2 regions of the Pseudomonas eucalypticola genome follow, and region 1 is predicted to be linked to the other one. Evidence: riboswitches for the same ligand, from Rfam matches in the RefSeq annotation. Region 1 holds a riboswitch; the other holds the start of a gene.
What was found. Region 1 has a riboswitch for cobalamin ahead of cobO (cob(I)yrinic acid a,c-diamide adenosyltransferase). Riboswitches for the same ligand answer to the same signal wherever they lie in the genome.
Positions count from the first base shown of each region.

Region 2: it holds a riboswitch for cobalamin, as region 1 does, so the genes downstream of both, cobW (cobalamin biosynthesis protein CobW) here and cobO (cob(I)yrinic acid a,c-diamide adenosyltransferase) in region 1, are expected to answer to the same signal.

Region 1 is NZ_CP056030.1:1,485,344-1,494,405, reverse strand. Features, by position in the region: gene bluB (5,6-dimethylbenzimidazole synthase) at 1-6, opposite strand, end outside; gene HWQ56_RS06870 (cobyrinic acid a,c-diamide synthase CobB) at 6-1,319, opposite strand; gene cobO (cob(I)yrinic acid a,c-diamide adenosyltransferase) at 1,316-1,927, opposite strand; cobalamin riboswitch at 2,059-2,286, opposite strand; gene HWQ56_RS06860 (PQQ-dependent sugar dehydrogenase) at 2,439-3,755, shown strand; gene HWQ56_RS06855 (C40 family peptidase) at 3,832-4,371, opposite strand; gene HWQ56_RS06850 (C40 family peptidase) at 4,484-5,119, opposite strand; gene HWQ56_RS06845 (NAD-dependent protein deacylase) at 5,187-5,960, opposite strand; gene hda (DnaA regulatory inactivator Hda) at 5,954-6,658, opposite strand; gene HWQ56_RS06835 (AI-2E family transporter) at 6,807-7,880, opposite strand; gene HWQ56_RS06830 (DUF2066 domain-containing protein) at 7,980-9,032, opposite strand.
Region 2 is NZ_CP056030.1:4,049,838-4,058,899, forward strand. Features, by position in the region: gene cobN (cobaltochelatase subunit CobN) at 1-3,755, opposite strand, end outside; gene cobW (cobalamin biosynthesis protein CobW) at 3,759-4,826, opposite strand; cobalamin riboswitch at 4,923-5,117, opposite strand; gene HWQ56_RS17880 (cobalamin biosynthesis protein) at 5,508-5,903, shown strand; gene cobM (precorrin-4 C(11)-methyltransferase) at 5,973-6,719, shown strand; gene HWQ56_RS17890 (GlxA family transcriptional regulator) at 6,728-7,699, shown strand; gene HWQ56_RS17895 (VOC family protein) at 7,665-8,078, opposite strand; gene HWQ56_RS17900 (hydroxymethylglutaryl-CoA lyase) at 8,075-9,040, opposite strand; gene HWQ56_RS17905 (CaiB/BaiF CoA transferase family protein) at 9,057-9,062, opposite strand, start outside.

The DNA.
Region 1 (9,062 bases):
ATTCATCAGGCAGGCATGGCCCCTGTGGGGCGGAACAGGGCAGCGATGGCCGCCGGGTTCGAAGGAAAATAGAAGTGCACGTAGGAAGCCGTCAGGCGCCCCAGGCGGTAGACCGCTTCGGCGCCACGACCGCCGTTCGGGCTCAGGCCACGGGCGATGGGCGCCAGTTCGGTGCGGGTCAGCGAATGGTGGTAAGTGTGGCCACGCAGGATGCCCTCCGGCAGTTCCACCGCTTGCAGGGCCAGGGCCGCCAGGCGCTTTTGCATCACCGCTTCGCCGGGCAGCAGGCCGAGCAGGTCGGCACGCACGCCGTCGACATCGGTGAGGGCGTCGAGCAGGTACAGCATGCCGCCACATTCGGCCAGCAGCGGTTTGCCCGCGGCGTGGTGCTCACGGATATCGCTCAGCATCGAGGTATTGGCCGCCAGTGTCGGGTGGTGCAGTTCCGGGTAGCCACCCGGCAGGTAGAGGCTGTCACACGCGGGCAAGCGCCCATCGTGAAGGGGCGAGAAGAAACTCAACTGTGCGCCCATGGCCTGCAGCAGGTCCAGGCTGGCGCCGTAGGTGAAGGCAAAGGCTTCGTCACGGGCCACGGCAATGCGCACACCCGCCAGCAGCGGCTCGCAAGGCACCGGGGTCGGCGCGGCGAAGGCCACCGGTGGCGGCAGCGCCACCTCGCAGCTATCGGCCAGGGCCGCGGCGGCAGCGTCCAGGCGCAGGTCCAGGTCGTTAAGCTCGCTGGCTTGCACCAAGCCCAGGTGGCGGCTGGGCAGTTCGATACCGGTTTCCCGCGACAAGGCGCCGTACCAGCGCAGGCCTTCGGTCAGGCTGCCTTCGAGCAACTGCGCGTGGCGCAGGGTGCCGACGCGGTTGGCCAACACCCCGGCGAATGGCAGGTCGGGCTGGTAGCGTGCCAGGCCCAGGGCCAGGGCGCCGAAGGTCTGGGCCATGGCGGTGCCGTCGATCACGCCCAACACCGGCACGCCGAAATGGCGCGCCAGGTCGGCGCTGGACGGGGTGCCATCGAACAGCCCCATCACCCCTTCGATCAGGATCAGATCGGCCTCGGCCGCCGCCTCCCACAACAGCCGACGGCTCTCGTCGGCCCCCACCATCCACAGGTCGAGCTGGTACACCGGGGCGCCGCTGGCGCGCTCCAGGATCATGGGGTCGAGGAAATCCGGCCCGCACTTGAATACCCGCACCTTGCGGCCCTGGTTGCGGTGCAGGCGTGCCAGGGCGGCGGTGACGGTGGTCTTGCCCTGGCCCGACGCCGGCGCGGCGATCAGTACCGCCGGGCAATGACGCGGCTGGGTCATAGTTCGATGCCTTTCTGGGCACGGATGCCGGCCTGGAAAGCGTGTTTGACCATGCCCATCTCGGTCACGGTATCGGCCAATTCCACCAGCTCCTCCTTGGCACCGCGGCCGGTCACCACCACGTGCTGCATGGGCGGGCGCGCCTGCAGGTCGGCCAATACCTGTTCCAGGTCCAGGTAGCCGTGCTTGAGGGCGATGTTCAGTTCGTCGAGGATCACCAGGCCGATGGACTCGTCGCGCAGCAACTGGCGCGAAACGGCCCAGGCGGCTTCGGCTGCGGCGATGTCACGCTGGCGGTCCTGGGTTTCCCAGGTGAAGCCCTCGCCCATCACGTGGTAGCGCACCTGCTCGGGGAAACGGCGGAAGAACAGTTCCTCGCCAGTGGCATTGCGGCCCTTGATGAACTGCACCACGCCACACTCCATGCCGTGGCCCATGGCGCGGGCGAGCATGCCGAAAGCCGAACTGCTCTTGCCCTTGCCATTACCGCCCAATACCAGCAGCAAACCGCACTCATTGGGGGCATTGGCAATACGCTCGTCGATGACGGCCTTCTTGCGCAGCATGCGCGCCAGATGGCGCTCTTCACGTTCCAGGGATTCACTCATGGCAGCTCTCCGCTACACCTGCGCGCAGGCAGCATCGACGAAAAGCCGCGGCCCGGCCGGGCGCAGCGAGACTCGTCAATGCCGCTCTCACCCGCGCGACAGAACAAAATGGACTGGCAAAGCCGCAGCTTTGCCGAGAAGGGTTGCAGGCCGGTCTCCGGGCTCATGAGCGGGGGCGTGGACACCCCGGCCACGCGCCTTCCCGAACCGCCGGGGTTCAGTGGCGCCGTGCGTGGCCTTGACTCATTTACCGTTGCGGGGGCAGCGCCGGGTTCACGCGCCAGAAGGCGCCCCACCGGCTTCCCTGTTTCACCCTGCCAGCCGCTTGGCCGCCGGGCACCTGAAACACGTCGCGAAGGTTAGAGGGTTGGGGGTGGAGCGTCAATTAAAGCTGCCCAAGTGCATCCAACACAGGCCAACGAGCGGTCGGGTCTGGACCAATGCCCCGGAACCTCGGCGCCGTCAGGGGTCTCTACTGTAAACACCGACGCGCCCCAGCGAGACAACGACAATGCACAAGACCCGCCTGGCCCTGCTCATCTTCGCCTCCAGCGCCCTGCTGGCCTGTGGCGAGTCCTCCACGCTCAAGGTTTCGGACGGTACCGGCCCGCACCCGCGCTTGCCGGAACCCAACAAGACCCTGATCCCCACGGTAAACATCGCCGACGCCATCGGCTGGCCGGCCAACGAAAAACCCCAGCCTGCCCGCGGCACCCAGGTGGCGGCCTTCGCCGAGGGCCTGGACCACCCGCGCTGGCTCTACGTGCTGCCCAATGGCGATGTGCTGGTGGCCGAGACCAATGCGCCACCCAAGCCCGACGACAGCAAGGGCATCAAGGGTTGGGTGATGAACAAGGTCATGGGCAAGGCCGGGGCCGGGGTGCCTAGCGCCAACCGCATCACCTTGCTGCGCGACAAGGACGGCGACGGCGTGGCGGAGACCCGCACGGTGTTCATCGCCAACCTCAACTCGCCGTTCGGCATGACGCTGGTGGGTAGCGACCTGTACGTCGCCGACACCGATGCCCTGCTGCGTTTCCACTACGACACCGGGGCCACCAGCATCAGCGGGCCGGGCACCAAGGTCACCGACCTGCCCGGTGGCACGCTCAACCACCACTGGACCAAGAACGTCATCGCCAGCCCCTCCGGCAACAAGCTGTACGTGACCGTGGGCTCCAACAGCAACGTGGGCGAGAACGGCCTGGACAAGGAAGAAGGCCGCGCCGCGATCTGGGAAGTGGACCGCGCCACCGGTGAACACCGCATTTACGCCTCCGGCCTGCGCAACCCCAATGGCATGGGCTTCGAACCCCAGACCGGGCAGTTGTGGACATCGGTGAACGAACGCGACGAGATCGGCAGCGACCTGGTGCCCGACTACATCACCTCGGTGAAGGACGGTGGGTTCTATGGCTGGCCGTTCAGCTACTACGGCCAGCACGTGGACAGCCGAGTCAGCCCGCAGAATCCGGGCCTGGTGGCGAAAGCCATTGCCCCGGACTACGCCGTGGGCCCACACACCGCCTCCATCGGGTTTGCCTTCGCCAGTACCAGCGGTGGCTTGTCGGCCCCGTTCAACCACGGCGCCTATGTAAGCCAGCACGGTTCCTGGAACCGCAAGCCACACAGTGGCTACAAGGTGATCTTCGTGCCGTTCGCCGACGGCAGGCCTAGCGGGCCGCCGGTGGATGTGCTGACCGGGTTCCTGAACGACAAGGAGGAAGCCATGGGCCGCCCGGTGGGCATCACCGAGGACCACAAGGGCGGTGTGCTGGTGGCCGACGATGTAGGCAACAAGGTGTGGCGGGTGACGGCGGCGAAGTAGCCCCTCGAACCCTCAAGGTCGATGTCCCGGCAGGCGCTGGTTCGCCAGGGGCTGCCGGGATAATCGCACGCCGGGCCTAAGGGTTGTGCGCCAGGCTTGAAGGCTGCAATACCCGCTTGGCATTCAGGTACGCGCGCTGCCAGTAGGGCTTGTTGAGGTAATCCAGCTTCACCGTGCCACCGGTGGCCGGCGCATGGACGAAGCGCCCTTCCCCTACATAGATACCCGCATGGCTCACATGGGAGCCACCCTCGGTAGCGAAGAACACCAGGTCACCGGACTGCAAGGCATCCTTGCTGACATCCGGTGCGCGCATGGTGATCATCTCGCGGGTCGAGCGCGGCAGGCTGATACCGGCTGCATCCCGATAGACGTAAGCGATCAGGCCGCTACAGTCAAAGCCCGAATCCGGGGTATTGCCGCCCCAGCGATAAGGCGTGCCGACCAGGCCAATGGCCCGCATCAGCACGTCATCGGCCTCGGGCGACAACGGTTGTTGAGGGGCAGCCACAAAAGGCGCATACACCGGCGCAGGTGCGGGCGGCGGCTTGTGGCCAGCACAGGCACTGAGCAGGCCTGCAATTAATAATGGCGCGAAACGGGCCGTAAGCGACATAAACAGAACCATCCTGATTCAACTGCCGTTGAAGACTAGTTTGTAAACCCGAAAACGCGCAACGGCGACGCACTTTTCAGTGGGTCGCCGCCGCGAATACCGCCCAGACTGCTTACTTGCGCGAGATAGTCGTGGTCGGCGCCATGGCCAAGGCACGCTTGGCTTCTATAAAGGTCTTGCTCCAGTAAGCGTCATCGAGGCTGTCGATGCGCACCCCACCGCTACGGTGGCTGCTGGAATGAATGAACTGGTCGTCGCCCAAGTAGATACCGGCATGGCTCACACGGCCACGGCCGCGAGTGCTGAAGAACAGCAAGTCACCAGGCTTGAGGTTGTTGCGCGCTACCAGCGGGGCTTTCACGTTGATCATGTCACGCGTGGAACGCGGCAGGGTCATGCCGGCCTCTTCGCGGAACAGGTAACCGATGAAACCGCTGCAGTCGAAGCCCGATTCAGTGGAACCGCCGGTGCGGTAGCGAGTACCGATCAGCGACTTGCCACGCTCCAGGATGCTGTCGGCCAGCATCGGCATCTGGTAGGGCTTGCTGTTTTCGGAGAAGTCAGCCAGTTCCTTTTCGGTGTCCAGCTCTTCTTCGTGGAAATTGAGGGTTACAGCTTTCGCTTGAGCCTGGGACTGGGGAGTCACCGGGTTGAGAGCCTGTTGCTGCGATACCGGCGTTTGCGCCGCGCAGCCAAAAAGCAGGGTCACGAGTGCGAGGGGCACGAGGGGTGCGAAGCGCTTTAGCATGGGCACGACCGTGTCTGTGATAGTTAAGAAGACGCGACTATGCCTTCTATCAATTCCATTTGCAAATTCAATCGAAAAAAATGTGACTCAGCAGTTTCGGCATGACTTCTAACGCCCTGCTCTCAAAAAACACGTCCATGCTGGCAGAAAGCCCGCCTCGCAACGGGTTGATCTCAATGGCAAACCCGCCAGCGGCGCGGGTTTCAACGATGGGGGCATGGATATAGGGGAAGCTGGCCGTGGTGCCGATTACCAGTACTGCGTCGAAACCCTTCCCCATCTGCCGATACAGTGCCTCAATCGCCCCTTGGGGCAGCATTTCCTCGAACAACACCACCGGTGGCCGTAAAACGCCATTACAGCCTTTGCAGCGTGGAGGAAGGGGTTCACCCAGCACTTGGGACAAATCGTCGCTTACAGCGCCACACGAGCGACAGAAGAGTGGCGCCAATTGGCCGTGAATTTCTATTAGCCGTTCGTCGGGACTTCCGGCCTGGCGGTGATATCCATCGATATTTTGGGTCAAAAGCCAGCACTCAGGCTTGGCCTGCTGCAATTGCGCGATAGCCTCGTGGGCGGCGTTGGGTTTGGCGCTCAGGCAGGCACGCCCCAGTTGCGCCAGGTATTTCCAGCACAACGCCGGGTCATGCTCCAGCATGGGCCCGGACAATGCTTTCTCTATGGGCAAGCCTTCGGCGGTCACGCCGTTGTAGAGGCCACCCAGCCCTCGGTACGTTGGCAGCCCCGAGTCGGCCGACAACCCCGCTCCGGTAATGACCAGAATGCGTTCGGCATCACGCAGGGCGGCGCCGGCGCGTGCCAGCAGCCGCGGGTCTACCAACCCAGGGTTTCCTTGAGGAAGGGAATGGTCAGCTTGCGCTGGGCCTGCAGCGAGGCCTGGTCCAGGCGCTCCAGCAGGTCGAACAACGCGCTCATGCTGCGGGTGCCCCGGGTCAGGATGAAGTGCCCGACTTCATCGGTGAGGTGCAGGCCACGGCGCGAGGCGCGCAGTTGCAAGGCACGCAGCTTGTCTTCGTCGGACAAGGGGCGCATCTGGAAGATCAGCGCCATGGTCAGGCGCGATTTCAGGTCCGGGAGCTTCACCGCCAGTTCGCGAGGCGAGTGCGAGGCTGCGATCAGCAGGCGCCGGCCGCTGTCGCGCAAGCGGTTGAACAGGTGGAACATGGCCTCTTCCCACTCCGGCTTGCCGGCGATGACTTGCAGGTCGTCCAGGCACACCAGCTCGTACTGCTCCAGGTAGTCGAGGATTTCCACCCCGCGGTCGAGCAACTGCGCCAGCGGCAGGTACACCGCCGGCTCGCCCATCTGCTCGAAGCGCAGGCAGGCCGCCTGCAGCAAATGGGTACGGCCCACGCCCTGCTTGCCCCACAGGTAGATCAGGCTTTCGGTCCAGCCAGCGTCGGCTTCGCACAGGCGCTCGACGTAGCCGAGTGCAGCGGCATTGGCGCCTGGATAGTAATTGACGAAGGTAGCGTCATCACGCAGACGCACACCTAGGGGCAGCTGAATCGGTTTCATGCTGGCTGACGGTTCTGGCGAACCGCAAGGGGCCTCTGTGTGAAGTTAGCAAAGTTTATACCCGTGACGCCGGGCGCACAATGCAACAGACCACAAGCAAAATCAAAGGTTTGCGATCATTTTTGCACCCGGCAGCTGATCCTCGGGTTTACAGGTCGGGGTCTTCCTGGCCACCGTAGATATCCGATTCCTTATATAGATCATGGGCATGACGCAACAGCACCATGATCACCGCCGCCACCGGCAAGGCCAGCAGCACGCCGGCGAAGCCGAACAGCTCGCCCCCGGCGAGAATGGCGAAAATGACCGCCACCGGGTGCATGCCGATCTTGTCGCCGACCAGCAAGGGCGTCAGCACCATGCCTTCCAGCATCTGGCCCACCAGGAACACCGCGGCGATGCCCATCAACGGATAGGGGTCGGCGCCGAACTGGAACAATCCGGTGATCATCGCTGCACTGATGCCAGTGATGAACCCCATGTACGGGACGATGGCGGCCAACCCGGCCATCAGGCCGATCAACAGGCCCAGTTCCACGCCCACCAGCATCAGGCCGGCGGCATAGATGATGCCCAGCGCCAACATCACCAACAACTGCCCGCGCACGAACGCACCCAGGACTTCATGGCACTCCCCGGCCAGGGCGACGATCTTGCCCTCACGGTGGCGCGGCAGCAGGCTGCGGATCTTGGCCATCATGATGTCCCAGTCGCGCAGCAGGTAGAACCCCACCACCGGGATCAACGCCAGGTTGGTCAGCCAACCGATCAGCGCCAGGCTCGACGCCGTGGCCTGGCTCAGTACCATGCTGACGATGTCGGTGGTTTGCCCCATGTGCTCGCTGATGGCGGCCTTGATCTTGTCGAACTTCCAGAAGCCATCCGCCAGGCCGAGCTTGGCCTGCACCCAGGGCATGGCCACGTGCTGCAACCAGTCCAGCACTTGCGGGGCCAGTTCATAAAGGCGCACGAATTGCTTGGCCAGCAACGGCACCAGGACCAGCAAGGCGATCATGAACACCAGGGTGAACAGCGCGAACACCACGATCACACCCCAGGTGCGCGACAGCCCCAGCTTTTCCAGGCGGTCCACCAGGGGGTCGGCCATGTAGGCCAGCACCATCGCCACCAGGAAGGGCGAAAGGATGGGGTGCAGGAAATACACGAACAGACAGAGCAGGAGCAAAGCCCCCGCCCAGACCCAGCGACGCATGTCAGTCATCGAAACACCTATATATAGAGGGGGCCGCTGCAAGCGCTGTATCCGGCTTTCAGCCTTTACAGGCCGCTTGCAGCGTGAAACCTGAAGCTACCTTCAGCCCTACCAGCGGAAACGCAGGCCACTGGAGGGTTGAGGCTGCGGTGCCGCCGGCGCGGCGCCAGGCACGACGGGCTGGGTCGCGACGACCGGGGCTGCCTCGGGTGGCAATTCGCTGAGTTTGCCCAGGGCCAATTGCGCGCGCAGCTGGTCGCTGCTGCCAGACACCTTGTAGATCACCTTGTCGCCATCGACGGATTTCAGCTGGCCACCGAAAGGCTCCAGCAGTCGGCCGAGAGCGGCGTAATGCTCCAGGGTCATGCCTTCGACCTGCAGCGTCATGTCGCCAGTGGCGCCGGTGGACTTGACCACATAGCGTGGCGCCAGGCGCTCGCTGACGGCCAGCAGCACGGCATCGGCCACGGCGGCCTGGTCGGCGCCCTCGACCTTGCCCTGCTCGGGACGGTCGCCCAGGTACAGGTGCCATTGGGCGGTCCATTTGCCGCCATCCTGCTTGGCATGCACGGCCAGCAGGCCATCGGCGCCGTAGCGCTCGGAGGCGGTGCGCAGTGCGGTAGGGTCGGTGCCATCCAGGGTCTTGGCGGTGCCGAGGGCCTGTTCGCCCAGGTCGGCCAACGGCAGGCGAACGGGCAGGCCACGATGCTGGGCGGCGCGGCGCACCGGCTCGGCGCTAGGCTGCCCGTCGCCGACCAGGTTGGCGCCCTCGGTGCCTTCGTTCAGCCACCAGGCCAGCAACGCCGGGCGGTTGTTGCCCCAGCTGGACAGGCCAGCCTGGCGCAGCATCTTGTCAGTGCTGGCCGGATCGAAGTCTACCCGCAGGTTTTCCGGCGGGCCGGCTTCGAAGCCGTATTGGCTGATGATCTGCTGCGGGTCCTTGCGCACGGCGGCCAGGCCACCGGCGCTCGGGGCCTTGGGGTCGCCGGTCAGGCGCAGCACTAGGGTGTCCAGCGCGCGCTGGGTGGCGGCGTCGCGCTCTTCTGGCGTCTGCCCGCTCACGGTCTCGCGAACCTGGTACAGGTTGTTGATGGTTTCGGCATGAGCGGCCAACGCAACGGCCGACAGGCAGCCGACTAACAGGTAATGAGACAAACGCATGAAGGATTCCCGACGAACAATAAGCGGACT
Region 2 (9,062 bases), 2.6 Mb from region 1:
GTGTCTTCTTCCATATCCATCAGCAGCGTTTCCAGGGCCTCGCGGTACTCACCCGGCTCAGCCCACAGGCCGCGTTGCTGGGCCTCCAGCAAGCGTTCGGTGATGTCGCGCAAGGCGTGGGGGTTGTGCTGCTGCATGAAACCTCGGGTGTCGGCATCCAGCACGTAGGCCTCGGTGAGCAAGGCGTACTGGTGGTCGTCGATCAAGTGGGTGGTGGCGTCGAAGGCGAACAGGTTGTCCACCGTCGCAGCCAGTTCGAACGCCCCTTTATAACCGTGGCGCTTGGCGCCGTCGATCCATTTGGGGTTCACTGCCCGCGCCCGCACCACCCGGTTGAGTTCCTCTTTGAGGGTACGGATGCGTGGCACGTCCGGCTGGCTATGGTCACCGTGGTAGCTGGCGGTGGCCTTGCCGCCCAGGGTCTCGGCGGCGGCAAGCATGCCGCCCTGGAACTGGTAGTAGTCATTGGAGTCGAGCAGGTCGTGCTCGCGGTTATCCTGGTTCTGCACCACCGCCTGCACCTGGCTCAGGCGCTGGGCGAAACGCCCTCTGGCCGGGGTGCCTTCATCGGCGGCGCCATAGGCGTAGCCACCCCAGTTCAAGTAGGCCTCGGCGAGGTCATCGCGGGTTTGCCACAAGCGCCCATCGATGGCGCCTTGCACGCCGGCCCCGTAGCTACCGGGCTTGGCGCCGAAGATGCGCCAGCCTGCCTCGCGGCGCGCCTGCTCGGCGTCGATGCCCTGGTCCAGCAAGGCGGCCTGCTCGGCGCGGACCTTGGCCGCCAGCGGGTTGAGGTCGTCGGGTTCGTCCAGGGCCGCCACCGCCTGCACCGCGGCATCGAACAGGCGCAGCAGGTTGGCGAAGGCATCGCGAAAGAACCCGGACACACGCAGCGTCACGTCCACTCGGGGGCGGTCCAGCAGGCTCAGCGGCAAGATCTCGAAATCGTCCACCCGCTGGCTGCCGGTGGCCCACACCGGGCGCACGCCCATCAGGGCCATGGCCTGGGCGATGTCATCGCCGCCCGTGCGCATGGTCGCCGTGCCCCACACCGACAGCCCCAATTGGCGTAAATGGTCACCGTGGTCTTGCAGGTGGCGCTCCAGGATCAGGTTCGCCGAGGCAAAGCCGATGCGCCAGGCGGTGGTGGTGGGCAGGTTGCGCACGTCCACGGAAAAGAAGTTGCGCCCCGTGGGCAGCACGTCCAGGCGCCCCCGGCTGGGCGCGCCGCTGGCACCGGCAGGCACGAAGCGCCCCGCCAGGGCGGCGAGCAGCCCACCGATCTCGGCTGGGCCGCAGGCGTCCAGGCGCGGGGCCACGGTTTCACGCAGGCCCTCGAGAATCAGGTCCACTTCGGGCCATGCCGTTCGCGCCGGGGTGGCCAAGGCTTGCTCGATCAACTGTGCGGCGAACAGTTCCAGGCGCTCACGGGTGTCCCCGGCGGTGCGCCAGCTGTCATCGCCCATGGCCTGCAGGCAGGCTGGCCGAGCACCTTCCCACGGATCGCCGAGGTCGCAGTCCAATGGGTCGAAACCCAGTTCCAGCGCGCGGGCCAGGGCACGAATCAAACTGGCATGGGCGCCACGGCCGTCACCTCGGGGGATGCGCAGCAGCGACGCGAGGGTGTCGATCCGCAGCCGCCCCTGGGGCGATTCGCCGAAGATGTGCAGGCCGTCGCGAATCTGTGATTCCTTCAGGTCACACAGGTAGGTGTCCAGGCGCGGCAGCCACAGGGCGGCGTCGGCGTCGCTGTCCCACCCAGCGTCCAGTTGCAGTTCGCGGTCGATCTGCGCGTCGCGCACCAGGCCCAGGATCTCGCGTTGCAGCTCGCGGGCCCGGCGCGGGTCCAGTAACTGGGCGTCGTAGTATTCGTCGGCCAGGCGCTCCAGGTCGCGCAGCGGCCCATAGGTTTCGGCGCGGGTCAGCGGCGGCATCAGGTGGTCGATGATCACCGCCTGGGTACGGCGCTTGGCCTGCGCGCCCTCCCCTGGGTCATTGACGATGAAAGGATAGACGTTGGGCATCGGCCCCAGCAGCGCGTCAGGCCAGCACTCCGCAGACAGGCCCACGCCCTTGCCTGGCAGCCACTCCAGGTTGCCGTGCTTGCCCACGTGCACCACGGCGTCGGCGCCGTAGGCGTGGCGCAGCCAGAAGTAGAAGGCCAGGTAGCCATGGGGCGGCACCAGGTCGGGGTCGTGGTACACGGCGCTGGGGTCCAGGTGGTAACCACGGGCGGGCTGGATACCCACGAAGGTCAGGCCAAAGCGCAGGCCGGCGACCATCATGCGGCCACTGCGGCACATCGGGTCGGCAGCGGGTTCGCCCCAGCGCTCGCGCACCGCCTGCTGGTTGGCCTCGGGCAACCGGGCGAAAGCGGCCAGGTAGTCATCCATGGCCATGCTTTGGGCGCAGGGGCGCAGGTCCAGGCTTTCCAGGTCGTTGCTGACGCCGCCCAGCAGCGCCTGGATCAGGGCCGTGCCATTGGCGGGCAGGTCCTGCACCGGGTAACCCTGCTGTAGCAGGGCGGCGAGAATATTCAGCGCGGCCGCCGGGGTATCCAGGCCCACGCCGTTTCCGATGCGACCGTCGCGGGTCGGGTAGTTGGCCAGGATCAGCGCGATGCGCTTCTGGCCGTTGGGCAAGCGCGCCAGCTCGCTCCAGCGCCGCGCCAGTTCGGCGACGAAGTCCATGCGTTCGGCATGGGGGCGATAGCAGACCACGTCCGACTGGCTGCGCTCGCTGCGCCAGGCCAGGTCCTTGAAGCAGATGGGCCGGCTGATGATGCGCCCGTCCAGCTCTGGCAGGGCGATGTGCATGGCCAGGTCGCGGGCGCCCAGGCCCTGCTCGCTGGCTTCCCAGCCAGGCTGGTTGTCCTGGGCGCAGATCGCCTGGATCACCGGGATGTCACGGCGAAACGGCCGCAGGTGCGGGGCTTCGGGATTGGACTGGGCGAAGCCGGTGGTGTTGAGGATCACCGCCGCATCGACCGCATCGAGCCAGTCCTCGACCTGGGCCAGGCAGCCGGCCTCCTTGAGGCTGGCCACGGCGATGGGCAAAGGATTGAGGCCCGCCGCCTGCAGGCGCTGGCAGAACACGTCGACAAAGCCGGTGTTGGCTGCCTGCAGATGCGAGCGGTAGAAGATCAACGGTACGGCAGGCTGCCCCGGTACCCAGTCGGCCTGCCAGTGCGCCAGAGTCGCGTCGTGCCAGGCGGGGTGGTAAATGGCGGTGCGCGGTAAGGCCCGGGGTTCTTCCCAGGGGTAGGCGCGCCCCAGAAATTGGCTGGCCAGGCAGTTGAACAGCGACAACGCGTTGCCCATGCCGCCCTGGCGCAGGAAGTGCCACAGGCGCTCGGCTGCCTCGCGGTCCACAGTGCTCAGGTCGCTGAGCGCCGGGTCCGGGCGATCGTCACCTGGCACCAGGATCAACTGCACGCCGCGTTCGGCCAGGGCCACCAGTTGCTCGACGCCATAGCGCCAGTAGCCGATACCGCCGTGCAGGGAAATCAGAATGACCTTGGCGTGGCGCAGCACCTGGTCGACGTAGAGGTCGACCGAGGCATGGTTCTGCACCTGCATGGGGTTGGCCAGGCGCAAGGTCGGGAAATCGTCCGGCAGCTGCAGGGCCGCTTCGGCCAGCAGCGCCAGGTGGGAGTCACCGCTGCAGAGAATCACCAGCTCGGCCGGTGTCTGGCCCAGGTCGGCGATACTGTCGTCCGGCACGAAACCGCCGGGCTGGGTTCTCAGCAGGTGCATGGCTTAACCGTTCAGCGCGGCGCGCAGCTGGCTTTCCAGCAGCGCGGCGTCCAGTTCCTGGCCGATCAGCACCAGGCGCGTGGTACGCGCTTCTTCGGCGCCCCAGGCGCGGTCAAAGTGCTTGTCGAACCGGGTGCCCACGCCCTGGATCAGCAGGCGCATCGGCTTGCCGGGAATCGCCGCGAAGCCCTTGACGCGCAGGATGCCGTGCTTGACCACCAGGGTGGTCAGGGCGTCGAGCAGGCGCGCTTCTTCAGCCTGCGGCAGCTCGATGGAGATCGAGTCGAAGGCATCGTGATCGTGGTCGTCGTGGTCTTCGTCGTCGTGATGGTGGTCGTGGTGGGTCAAACGGCCGTCGATGTGCTCTTCCGACTCGGCGCCCAGGCCCAGCAGCACGTCCAGCGGCAAACGGCCGCTGCTCGCCTCGATGACCTTGACCGCTGGTGGCAGCTCTTCGGCAACTTCACGGCGCACGGCGGCCAGGGCCTCGGGTTCGATCAGGTCGGCCTTGTTGAGGATGACCAGGTCGGCGCTGGCCAGTTGGTCGGCGAACAGCTCGTGCAGGGGCGACTCGTGGTCCAGGTTGGGGTCCAGTTTGCGCTGGGCGTCGACCTGGTCCGGGAAGGCGGCGAAGGTGCCGGCGGCCACGGCTGGACTGTCGACCACGGTGATCACTGCGTCGACGGTGCAGGCACTGCGGATTTCCGGCCACTGGAACGCTTGCACCAGGGGCTTGGGCAGGGCCAGGCCACTGGTTTCGATGAGAATGTGGTCAAGGTCGCCGCGGCGCGCCACCAGTTCACGCATCACCGGGAAGAATTCTTCCTGCACGGTGCAGCACAGGCAGCCGTTGGCCAACTCGTAAACGCGGCCCGTGGCCTCTTCCTCGGTGCAGCCGATGGTGCACTGCTTGAGGATTTCGCCGTCGATGCCCAGCTCACCGAATTCGTTGACGATGACCGCGATGCGACGGCCCTGGGCGTTGTCCAGCATGTGGCGCAGCAAGGTGGTCTTGCCCGAGCCGAGGAAGCCGGTAACGATAGTGACGGGAAGCTTGGCCAGTGTTTTCATCGGATGCCCTTGGCAGGATGGCGGGCATATGGGACGAGAACCGCGGGTGCCAGGCACGCGGGTGCATTCGCCACCGGATCACCCCGCCCGGTTGAAGTGGAAGTCTGTGTCGAGGCAGGTCTCCTGGCTTGCGGCGTCGGCCCTCAGGCTCGGCCCTGGCACCTTCCCGCGCGTGCAGCGCAGTGGTATCGCCAGGGCGCACACCGCTTACAGTTGCGGGGGCAGCTGCGGCTTCAACCGCATTCCCATCTTGGCTCCGCTGGGCGGAGAACCTCGAAGGTGCAAGGCTACGCAGTGTGGGGGGGAAGGTCAATCGGTTGGGGGTGAGTGGGCGGTGGGGTGGGCAGGTGCCTGCCTTGGTTTTTCTGGCGCCCTTCAGACCGAGCGCCGCCCGCGCGGCGCTTCCCGGGCAAGCCCGGTCCCACAGGTATTTAGGGCCAATCTTGTCTGTGAGGCCACCTTGGCCGCCCTTGTTGGCATCAACACAGATCTGCAGTGAACCAACAAAGCCGACCAGGTGATGCCACAGGCATAACTGGCCCGAAACAGATGTGGGACCGGGCTTGCCCGGGAAGCGCCGCGCGGGCGGCGCTCGGTCTTGAGAACGCAATAAACCCAAGACATGCACCTCAAAACACCCCACAATCATCAAGCAACCTGAGCCAAACTCCAGGACCCAGCATGCCCTCCCTTTTCGCCGGCCTCGGCTGCCAACGCCATTGCCCCGCCAGCGCCCTGGCTGCCCTGCTTGACACCACCCTCGCCCGCCACGGCCTGACCCGCGCCGACCTGGCCGGCATCGGCAGCATCGACCTCAAGGCCGACGAACCCGGCCTGCTGCAACTGGCCAGCGAATTGGGGCTGACGCTGGTGGTATTCAGCGCAGAGCAACTGGCGGCCTTCGAAGGCCAACTGACCCATCGCTCCGCGCTGGCGTTCGCCCACACGGGCTGCCACGGCGTGGCCGAAAGCACCGCGCTGGCCATGGCGGGCAAAGGCGCCACGCTGCGGGTCACGCGACAAAAAAACGCCCAGGCGACCCTGGCATTGGCGCAGCCGGGCAAAAATCCCGGATAATCGGGCTTTATATAGCGTGCGCCACCTGAATGTCATTCACGCCGTGGCCGTTTCACTCAGGATTTCCCCATGACCGTCTACTTCATCGGCGCCGGCCCCGGCGACCCGGAACTGATCACCGTCAAGGGCCAGCGGCTGATTCGCCAATGCCCGGTGATCCTCTACGCCGGCTCCCTGGTGCCCACCGCCGTCCTGGAAGGCCACCGCGCCGAGCAGGTGGTGAACAGCGCCGAGCTGCACCTGGAACAGATCATCGAACTCCTCGCCGCCGCCGACGCGCGAGGCCAGGACGTAGCACGCGTTCACTCCGGCGACCCCAGCCTGTATGGCGCCATCGGCGAACAGATCCGCTGCCTGCGCGAGCGCGGCATTGCCTTCGAGATCATCCCCGGGGTGACCGCCACGGCCGCCTGCGCGGCGCTGCTGGGCGCGGAGCTGACGTTGCCTGGGGTATCGCAAACGGTGATCCTCACCCGTTACGCCGACAAATCACCGATGCCTGAGGGCGAAGCCCTGCACGACCTGGCGCGGCATGGGGCGACCATGGCCATTCACCTGGGTGTGCAGCACCTGGCGAGGATTGTCGGCGAGCTGTTGCCGCATTATGGTGAGGATTGCCCGATCGCCGTGATTCACAAGGCCAGTTGGCCGGATCAGGATTGGGTGGTAGGCACCTTGGCGGACATCGAAGCCAGGGTGGCAGCCAAGGGGTTCCGGCGCACGGCGTTGATCCTGGTCGGGCGGGTGCTGGACACCGACGCCTTTGGCGAGTCGGCGCTGTACCGCGCCGGGCATGCACACCTGTACCGACAGTGATACGAACCATGCGCCACATCGCCTGCCTGATCTACCCCGGGGTCATGAGCCTGGACGTCACCGGCCCCCTGCAGGTGTTCGCCTCGGCGAACGAAGAGCGGGCGCGCCTGGGCCTGCCATCCGCCTACACCTTGCACCTGCTGGCCGAAAGCACCGGCCCGGTGGTGACCTCGGCCGGTTTTGCCTTGCACGCCGAACACGCCTTTCACGCCACCGACCCGGGTATCTTTGACACCTTGCTGGTGCCCGGGGGCCAAGGTGAGCAAGCCCAGTTCGGCAATCAACCGCTGCTGCAGTGGCTGCGCGACGCGGAACCGCGGGTGCGACGCCTGGGTTCGGTCTGTTCCGGTGCGCTGATCCTGGCCCATGCCGGCCTGCTCGACGGCCACGCGGCCACCACTCATTGGGCCGATGTCGAAGCGCTGCGGGCCTTTCCCCGCATTCAGGTCCAGGGCGAACGGCTGCATACCTACCAACCGGGTGCCCCGCACCTGTTCACCTCCGCCGGCGTCACCGCCGGTATCGACCTGGCACTGGCGCTGCTGGAGGACGACCTGGGCCGCACCCTGGCCCTGGCGGTGGCGCGGCGATTGGTGATGTTCCTCAAGCGCCCGGGCGACCAGGCGCAGTTCAGCCCGCACCTGTCGCCCGAAGCCAGCCGCGCACCGCGGCTGGCGGCGCTGCTGGAATGGATACCCGCGCACCTGGGCGACGACTTGTCCCTGCAGGCGCTGGCCGAACGGGCGTGCATGGCGCCGCGCACCTTGTACCGGGTGTTTACCGCGGAACTGGGCACCACCCCCGCGCGCTACGTCGAACAGGTGCGCCTGGCGTCGGCCCGGGCCCTGCTGCAGGGGGGGCAAGCGTCGGTACAGAGCGTGGCGCGGTTGTGCGGGTATGGGCACCCGGAGAGTTTGCGGCGCAGTTTTCAAAAGACGCTGGGCGTCAGCCCGCAGCATTATGCGGAGCGGTTTGGTTGAGGTCCAGTGGCTCGGAAATCTCGATCAGGTTCAGGTCCGGGTCACGCACGTACACCGAACGAATCGGGCCCGTGGCACCGGTGCGCTGCACCGGTCCTTCGACGATGGGCCAGCGCTGCGCTTCCAGATGGGCAATCACCTGCGCAAGGCTGTGCGTGGCGATGAAGCACAGGTCCAGAGCCCCTGGCACAGGCAAGTGAGCCTTGGGCTCGAACTCATGACCGCGTACGTGCACATTGATTTTCTGATTGCCGAACCGGAAGGCGAACCGGCCGTTGCCGAAGGTCTCGTCGCGCATGCCCAGCACGCGCACGTAGAAGTCCTTGCAGGCCTCCAGGTCGATGGTGGTCAGCACAAGGTGGTCGAGGTGGTCGATCATCGGGTACGCTCCAGTTCGGGGTTGGCCACCTGCTTGCTCAAGGTGTGCACATGTTCAGGAATCGGGTGCAGGTCCAGCCGTCGCCCGGCCTTGAGGATCGCGCTGGGGGTGTCATGGCCGATCAGGCCAGGCAGTGTGGCCGAGGCGGCCAGCACGCGCGCCAGGTCCATGCCGGTGTCGTAGCCCATCAGGTCGAGCATGTGCACCAGGTCTTCCATGCACACGTTGCCGCTGGCACCCGGCGCGTAAGGGCAACCGCCCAGGCCGCCCAGCGAAGCGTCGAAACGGTCAACGCCGGCCTGCAGGGCCGCCAGGGTGTTGGCCAAGGCCATGCCACGGGTGTTGTGGAAATGCAGCGTGGTCTGCAGGTGCGGGAAGCGTTCGCGCACCTGCCGCGACAGTGCTTCGACCTGCGAGGGGAAGGCCATGCCGGTGGTGTCGCACAGGGTGATGCCGCGCACGCCCAGGTCGGCGAAACGCTCGACCCAGTTGAGCACTTCACCCGCGGGCACGTCGCCCTGCATGGGGCAGCCGAACACGGTAGACAGCGACACATTGATCGCCACAGGCCCCTGGCCGATGACGCCGACCACTTCCTTGAGCTGGGCGAAGGACTGTTCGCGGGTCATGCGCAGGTTGGAGCGGTTGTGCGGCTCACTGACCGACATCACCAGGTTGGCTTCGTCGATGCCACAGCCCAATGCCCGCTCGGCCCCGCGCACGTTCGGCACCAGCACGGTGTACTCGACACCCGGCTGACGGTGGATGCCGGCCATCACGGCTTCGGCATCGCGCAGCGCAGGAATGGCTTTGGGCGAGGTAAAGGACGTGACTTCGATCTTGGCGTAGCCGCACAGGCTCAGCGCGTTGATGAGGGCAATCTTGTCCCCGGTGTCGATGAAGGTCTTTTCGTTCTGGAAGCCGTCACGGGTGGCGACTTCCTGCATGAACAGGCGTTTCATTGAGGCTACTCCTGTATCAGAT